DNA from 2 places in the Blastococcus jejuensis genome. Region 1 is predicted to be linked to the other one. Evidence: riboswitches for the same ligand, from Rfam matches in the RefSeq annotation. Region 1 holds a riboswitch; the other holds the start of a gene.
What was found. Region 1 has a riboswitch for thiamine pyrophosphate ahead of thiM (hydroxyethylthiazole kinase). Riboswitches for the same ligand answer to the same signal wherever they lie in the genome.
Positions count from the first base shown of each region.

Region 2: it holds a riboswitch for thiamine pyrophosphate, as region 1 does, so the genes downstream of both, ABD644_RS18485 (ECF transporter S component) here and thiM (hydroxyethylthiazole kinase) in region 1, are expected to answer to the same signal.

Region 1 is NZ_BAAAVV010000003.1:228,404-232,468, forward strand. It holds gene ABD644_RS08190 (CbtA family protein) at 1-663, shown strand, start outside; gene ABD644_RS08195 (alcohol dehydrogenase catalytic domain-containing protein) at 653-1,666, opposite strand; TPP riboswitch at 1,657-1,765, opposite strand; TPP riboswitch at 1,824-1,917, shown strand; gene thiM (hydroxyethylthiazole kinase) at 1,911-2,723, shown strand; gene thiE (thiamine phosphate synthase) at 2,720-3,394, shown strand; gene thiD (bifunctional hydroxymethylpyrimidine kinase/phosphomethylpyrimidine kinase) at 3,391-4,065, shown strand, end outside.
Region 2 is NZ_BAAAVV010000011.1:52,140-56,204, reverse strand. It holds gene ABD644_RS18490 (ABC transporter ATP-binding protein) at 1-1,001, opposite strand, end outside; gene ABD644_RS18485 (ECF transporter S component) at 1,009-1,644, opposite strand; TPP riboswitch at 1,641-1,743, opposite strand; gene ABD644_RS18480 (GNAT family N-acetyltransferase) at 1,828-2,454, shown strand; gene ABD644_RS18475 (SDR family NAD(P)-dependent oxidoreductase) at 2,366-3,130, opposite strand; gene ABD644_RS18470 (class I SAM-dependent methyltransferase) at 3,133-4,065, opposite strand, start outside.

The DNA of each region.
Region 1 (4,065 bases):
TACTCCCTCCTCGTCACCGAGCGCGCGATCGAGCCGGCCCTCGAACTGGAGGAAGCTCGTGCGGCAGCCGGTGGGGGCGTCCACGACCACGCCGAGGAGCTGTTCGGTCGCGCGGAGCAGCTGGTCGGCGGTTTCCTCGGGACCCTGCTGGCCGGCGTGGTGCTGGCGGTGGTCTTCACGGGCGTCTATGCGCTGGTCCGCCACCGGCTGCCCGGCCGGACGGACCTGGCCCGGGTGTGCCTGCTCGCCGGGATCGGTTTCGGCATCTTCGCCCTGTTGCCGGCGTTGAAGATCCCGGCCAATCCGCCTGCCCTCGGTGACCCCGCGACCGTCGGCACCCGGACGGCGATCTACGGGACCGTCCTCCTGAGCGGCATCGTCTCCGCGATGCTGGTCGCGGCACTGGTCAGCTTCCTGCAGAGCCGGGCGGTCAGTCCCGCGGCGACCGCGACCGCCGCCGTCGGGACGCTCACCCTGCTCCTGGGGACCATTCTCGTCCTGATCCCCGCCAATCCGGACCCGATCGCCGCGGACGTGCCCGCGGCGATGGTGTGGGACTTCCGGGTCGCCTCGCTGGGGCAGCTCGCGGTGCTGTGGACGACCCTGGGCCTGGCCGGCGGCTGGCTGGTCGACCGGCTGGCCCGCCCACCGATCACGGGATGAGCACGGCGCGGCCGAGCACCCGGCCGGCGCGCAGATCGTCGAGCACCCGCCCGACGTCGCCCAGCGGGTAGCGCGTCACCCGCGTGATGAGCCGACCTCGAGCGGCGAGGTCGAGAGCCTCCACCAGTTCGGAGCGGCGGTTGCCGACCGACGTGACGATGCGCTGTTCCGGCACGACGAGCGACAGCGGGTCGAATTCCACCCGATCGAAGCTGTAGCCGACATAGACCAGGGTGCCACGCTTGGCGAGGGACGCCAGCGCGGCCGCACCCGTGACCCGAGTGCCGACCAGCTCGAAGACCACGTCGGCCCCAGCCCCGCCGGTCGCCGCGCGGATCGCGGCGACCACGTCCTCCCTGGCCGCGTTCACCGTCGTCTCGGCGCCCAGCTCCCGCGCGAGTGCCAGCCGTTCCGGGTTGCGGGCGACGGCGATGGGTCGCGCTCCGGCTTCCCTGAGCACCTGCACGAGCGCAAGGCCCACTCCACCGCTGCCGTAGACCACCGCCGTGGCGCCCGCGGTGATCCCGGCAACGTCGACCGCGTGGAGCGCCGTGGTGCCGCTGCAGCAGAGAGCGGCCGCCTCTGCCAGGTCGAGTCCCTGGGGAACGGGCACGGTCGCCGACGCCGGGACGACGAGCTGCTCGGCGAACCCGCCGTCGGTGCCGAAGGCCAGGAAGCCCAGCGGGGCGTCGCAGAGATGGTCGTCCCCCGTGCGGCACCACCGGCAGCGGCCGCAGGCATGCAGGTAGTGCACCGCGACCCGGTCACCGGGCTGGACGTGCTCGACGGCCTCGCCGACCTCGGCGACGATCCCCGCGACCTCGTGGCCGAGGGTGATCGGCCTCCGGCCCGGGGTGAGCAACCCGTCAACGAAATGCAGCTCGGTGCCGCAGACCCCAGCCGCCGCCACGTCGATCAGCACGTCCCACGGGCCTGGCCGGGGCGGCTCGACGTCCTCCGTCCCCAGCGGCCGACCGACCTCATGAAACCGCACAGCACGCACAACTGCCTCCCTACGCCGGCATGACCCGGACAGGTTCGAACGGTCGGCGGCCCTAGCCGCCCTCTCAGCCCACTCGGATGGGCTCCCGCGATACGCCGGGCAGGCTACCGCCAGGGTCCGAGGCTGCACGCGCCCGGGCGGCTGTTACGTTCGCGGCGTACGTGGCACGGGGTGTCCCGCCCGGGACTGAGAACACACCCGTCGAACCTGCTCCAGTTGACACTGGCGAAGGGATGTCACCGGCATGTCCGGATCCAGCACGGAACTGATCGACCTGCGCGCCGTCCACGAGGCGCTGCGCGCGACCGCCCCCCTGGTGCACTGCCTGACCAACACCGTCGTCCAGGCCCTCACCGCCAACGCGCTCCTGGCCGTCGGCGCCGCACCCGCGATGGTGGACGCCCCGCAGGAGGCCGGCGACTTCGCCGCCGTCGCCTCCGCGGTGCTGGTGAACGTGGGGACCGTCCACGAGCGGACCGCGGAGGCGATGCGGATCGCCGCGCGCTCCGCCGGGACGGCGGGGACGCCATGGGTCCTCGACCCCGTCGCCGTCGGCGCCCTCGCCTACCGCACCACGCTGGCCGACGAGCTGCTGGCACTGCGTCCCACTGTGGTGCGCGGGAACGCCTCGGAGGTGATGGCGCTCGCCGGCGCAGGCGCGGGCGGGCGGGGCGTGGACAGCACCGCGGGAACCGATGACGCCGCCACCGCCGCCGCCGAGCTGGCCCGGCGGACCGGTGGCGTGGTGGCCGTCAGCGGGGAGGTCGACCTGCTCACCGACGGAACGCGAACCGTCCGGGTGGGTGGCGGTTCGGTGCTCCTGACGAGGACGACGGGTGCCGGGTGCGCGCTCGGCGCCCTCGTCGCCGCCTACGTCGCCGCCACCGACGACCCGCTGACCGGAGCGGTCGCCGCCCACGCCCACGTGGCACTCGCCGCGGAACGAGCCGCGGCGACGGCCGCCGGACCGGGCACGTTCGCCGCCGCGTGGCTCGACGCACTCGACGCGGTCGACGCCGACGCGCTGGCGAAGGCAGACGTGCGCGTCGCCCGATGAGACCGCCGTTTGACCCGACGCTCTACCTGGTCACCGACACGCAGCTGTGCGCGCCGCGGCCGGTGGCCGACGTCGTCCGGGCGGCGGTGGCCGGTGGGGTGACCGCGGTGCAGGTGCGCGACAAGGGCGCCTCCCGTCGCGACCTGCTCGCCCTCACCAGGGCGGTGCAGGAGGCGGTCGCGGAGGTCCCGGGGGTGGCCGTCGTGGTGAACGACGCGGTCGACGTCGCGCTGCTGGCCGCCGCCGACGGCGTGCATGTTGGCCAGGAGGACCTGCCGGCCACCGAGGTGCGGGCCCTGATCGGCCCCCGACGGCTGCTCGGCCTGTCGGTGTCGTCGCCCGCCGAAATCGCTGCCGCCCTGGCACTGCCGACCGGGACGCTGGACCTGGTCGGCGTGAGCCCGGTGTGGGGAACGCCGACCAAGCCCGATGCCGGACCGGCTCTGGGCCTGGACGGGACCCGCGAGCTGGCGGCCGCCGCCCGCGCCGGGGGGCTGACCGCCGTGGCCATCGGTGGCATCGGCGCCGACCGGGCCGCAGAGGTCGCGGCCACCGGGGTCGACGGCATCTGCGTGGTGTCGGCCCTCTGCGCGGCGGCCGACCCGGCGTCCGCGGCCCGGAAGCTGCGTCGAGAACTCTCCCGAGGCGTGCCCGCCGAGGTGTACCGGTGACCGCCGTGGCCCTCACCGTCGCCGGTAGCGACCCCAGCGGTGGCGCCGGCGTGCAAGCAGACCTGAAGACGTTCAGCGCGCTGGGCGCCTACGGCACCGCCGTCCTCACCGCGCTGACCGCGCAGAACACCCGTGGGGTCACCGGGGTCCATCCGGTCCCGGCCGCGTTCGTCGAGCTGCAGCTGCGTACCCTGCTCGACGACGTCGAGGTGCACGCCACCAAACTCGGCATGCTGGGCACCGCCGAGGTGGTGCGCGAGGTGGCCGCCGTGCTCGCCGAGCGCCGTCCCGGCCCCGTCGTCTGCGACCCCGTGATGGTCGCCACGAGCGGGGACCGGCTGATCGACGAGGCCGCGGTGTCCGCCGTCCGCGACGAGCTGCTGCCGCTCGCCGACCTGGTCACACCGAACGTGCCGGAGGCCGCGGCACTACTCGACGTCGCCCCGGCCACCGACGTCGACGCCCTCCCGGAGCAGGCCGTCGCCCTCCTGACGCTGGGACCGCGCGCCGTGCTGCTCAAGGGCGGGCACCTCGGCGGCGAGGAGAGCGTCGACGTGCTGGCCTCCGCTCAGGGCGTGCACGTCACCCGGCGCCCGCGGGTGCCCACGACCGCGACTCACGGCACCGGGTGCACGCTCTCCTCGGCGATCGCCGCGCTCGCGGCCTGCAGG
Region 2 (4,065 bases), on a different contig from region 1:
CGGTGCGGCGCGCGGTACCCCCGGCGGACCCCGGCCACCAGCTCCGGCGCCGCCTCGATCCGGCCGGTCGTGGGCGCCCGCAGGCCGGCCAGCAGGAGGGCGAGCGTGGACTTGCCGGTGCCGTTCGGCCCTGTGACGGCGAGGGCCCGCCCCCCGGTCACGAGGGCGGTGGTCGGCGGCAGCGCGGGCACCCGGGCGCCGCGGTAGGTGAAGCCGACGGCGTCCGCGGCGAGCAGGACCGGTCCGTCGCCCGCGCCCGGGAGACGCAGCCCGGCGGTGCGGTCGGCCGGGCGCCAGCCCGGGCCGTGCTCGACCAGCCCGCCGTCGGTCAGCTCGACGACGCGGTCGACCAGTGGCAGCCACGGGCCCGCGTCGTGGTCGACGACGATCACGGTGGCCCGCCGGTGGGCGGTCGCGCGCGCGACGGCGCCACGCACCAGCGCCGCCCCGGGTGGGTCCAGCTGCGCCGTCGGCTCGTCGAGCAGGAGCAGGCCCGGATCGCGGGCGAGGGCGCCGGCGAGTACGAGGCGCTGCTTCTCACCGCCCGAGAGCGCCTGCGTGGGCCGGTCCCGGCCGTACGGGAAGCCGACGGCCTCCAGCGCCGCGTCGACCCGCGGCCAGATCCGCTCGCGCGGCAGGCCGGCGTTCTCCAGCCCGAACGCGACGTCGTCGCCGGCGCGGGTCATGACCAGCTGGCTGTCCGGGTCCTGGGCCAGCAGACCGAGCCGGCCGCGGGCCGCCCGGGGCGGGGCGCCGTCGATGGTCAGCTCGCCGGCGACCTCGGTGCCCTCGGCGTCGAGGATCCCGGCCAGCGCGGACAGCAGCGTCGACTTCCCCGCCCCCGAGGCGCCGGTGAGCAGCACCCGCTCGCCCGGCTCGACGACGAGGTCGACCCCCGTCAGGGCCCAGGCGAGCCGCGACGGGTGGCGCACGCCGAGCCCCCGCGCGACGACGCGGACCGGGCCGGTCGTCGTGCGGGCGACACCACCGGTGGTGGTCACCGGCCGGTCAGACGCGGGCGCGGCCCGAGGCGAACGAGCTCAGCGCCCCGGTGCGGGCCAGGGCACGGACCAGCAGGAGCCCGACGACGCCGGCGAGCAGCACGCTGGAGAGCGTCGTGAAGAGCGTGTAGGGCAGCGTGAACACCCAGAACGGGTACTCGGCCGAGACCGGGTAGTAGAGGCTCAGGTCGAGGATCGACGTCGACAGGCCGGCGGTCACCCCCGCCAGCACCGCGGTCGCCCAGCCGAAGCTGCGGTACCGGGTGAGCAGGAAACCGAGCTCGCCGCCGAGGCCCTGCACCAGGCCGTAGACGACGATGATCCCGCCGTAGGGCGAGCCGAGCAGCAGGCTGACCGCCGCGGCCAGCGTGGAGGCGAACACCGCCGCCCCGGGCTTCCGGATCAGCAGGCCCGCGACCACGCCCGGCATCAGGTAGACGCCGTTGAGGATCGCCGAGAGCGGCGGGAAGAAGTCCAGCGGCGCCGAGAGCACGCCGAAGACGAGGTTCCAGGCCCAGAACACGACGCCGAAGGCGACGCCGAGGACGGCGGCGACGACGATGTCGACGGTGCGCCAGCGCACGCCGGCACGACCCGGCTCGGTGGCATCGGTGGACGACGGACGGACGGCCTGTTCGGCCATAGCTCCTCCAGACTCCCTGCGCCGGCATGACCCGGATCAGGTTCGAGGGTCTGCGGTGTCCCGCACTCTCAGCGCCGAAGCGCTCCCCTGTCGGTTTCTTCTGTTGTGCGCAGAAGCCTAGACCTCCGGTGACGGTGCGGGCCCCCGCCCCTCGGCCGGTGCCGCTCGGGGCACGATCGGGGGATGGAACCGATCGTGCTGGACTGCGGGTGGCTCCGGCTCCGGCCGTGGCGCGCGGGCGACGCCGACGCGGTCTGGGCGGCGCTGCAGGACCCCTCGATCCGGCTGTGGAACGGCGGCGGGGTGGGCTCGCGCGACGAGGCAGCCGCGCTGGTGGCCCGCCGGGCCGACTGGGAGTCGGGCACGCACGCGTCGTGGGCCGTCGTCGGCTCGGACGACGGGCTGCTCGCATCGGTCTCGCTGCACTCGATCGACGCGGTGCAGGGCGACGCGGAGATCGGCTACTGGACCGCGCCGGCCGCTCGCGGGCGGGGCGTGGCCACGGTGGCCGTCGACACGGCCTGCCGATGGGCGTTCGGCGCGCTGGCCGTGGACCGGATCGAGCTGTGCCACGCCGTCGAGAACGCGGCATCCGGGCGGGTGGCCGAGAAGGCCGGCTTCACGTTCGAGGGCCGGCTGCGCCGCTCCTACCGGTACGGGGACGGGCTCAAGCACGACGAGCTGCTCTGGGCCCGCCTGTCCGACGATCCCGTGCCGCCGGTCAGCTCCCGCGGCGCAGGCCCCGCCGGGTCATCGCCGCCGTCGCCGCCGTCCAGGCCCGGACCGGGACCAGCCGGGCGACCTTCATGACCAGCATCATGGGCAGCGGGAAGACGATCTCGGCCTTGTCCTTCGCGATCCCGTCGGCGATGGCGCGCGCCGCGGCCTCCGGTGAGATCAGGAACGGCATCGGGAAGGTGTTGCGGTCGGTCATCGGCGTGCGGACGAAGCCGGGGGACACCGTCTGGACGACGATCCCGCGCGGGCCGAGGGAGCCGCGCAGCGCCTCGAACAGGTGCAGCAGCGCCGCCTTGGTCGACCCGTAGGCCTCCGCCCCCGGCAGGCCGCGGTAGCCGGCGACCGACGCCGTCCCGACGATCTGGCCGCGGCCCTGCTCGAGCATCGTGGGGACGACGCCCTCGAGCGCGTGCACCGTGCCCATCAGGTTGGTCTGCAGGTGGTCGGCGAAGGCCTGGCTGTCCCAATGATCCACGTGGAACCTCGACCAGGTGCCGGCGTTGAGCACCGCGAGGTCGAGGCCGCCGAGCGCCGCCCGGACGTTCGCGGCGGCCGCGACCGTGGCCGCGCGGTCGGTGACGTCGACGGGTTCCACGTGCATGCGCCCGCCGGCGACGGCCCGTAGCTTCTCCGTGCTCCGGGCGCTGATCGCCACCGCTGCCCCCCGGTCGGCCAGCTCGCGGGCCAGCGCGGCCCCGATGCCGCTCGACGCCCCGGTGACCCAGACGCGGGCTCCGGCGATCCGCACCCTCAGGCGCCCGCGAACGGGTGGCGGGCCAGGCCCAGCTGGCTCACGCCGAGGTAGCCCACCCGGAAACCGGCCTCGCAGTAGGCGAGGTAGAACTCCCACATCCGGCGGAACGTGCCGTCGAACGAGCCCTCGAGCCGGTCCCAGTTGGCCAGGAACTGCTCCCGCCACAGCGCCAGGGTGTGCGCGTAGTGCGGGCCGAGGTCGCGGCGTTCGACGACGGACAGCCGGGTGTGCGCCGTGAGGGTGTCGGTGATCGCCCGCAGCGACGGGATGATCCCGCCGGGGAACACGTACTTGTGGATCCAGGTGTAGCTGCGACGGGTGGCCATCAACCGGTCGTGGGCCATGGTGATCGCTTGCAGGCCCACCCGGCCGCCCGGGGCGAGCAGGCCGTCCAGCGCGCCGAAGTAGGTCGGCCAGAAGCGCTCGCCGACCGCCTCGATCATCTCCACCGAGACGATCGCGTCGTAGGAGCCGGTCGCCTCCCGGTAGTCCTGCAGCCGGACGTCGACCAGGTGCCCGACGCCGGCGTCGTCCGCCCGCCGGCGGGCCAGCGCCTGCTGCTCGGTCGACAGGGTCAGGGTGGTCACGCGGGCGCCGCGCTCGCTGGCCGCCCGGATGGCCAGCGCGCCCCAGCCGGAACCGATCTCCAGCACGTGCATGCCCGGACCGACGCGGGCCAGGTCGAGGATCCCGTCCATCTTGCGGCGCTGGGCCGCGGCCAGGTCGTCGCCGGGCTCGAACCAGGCCGAGGAGTAGGTCATCGTCTCGTCGAGGAAGGCCTCGAACAGCTCGTTGGACAGGTCGTAGTGCCGCGCGATGTTGCCGCGGCTGTTCTCGGGGGTGTTCTCCTCGTGGGCCGGCTGCGTGCGCTCGACGACGTGCCGCAGCCGCTGCAGCAGCGGGTGCACCAGCCGCGACATGCGGGCTGC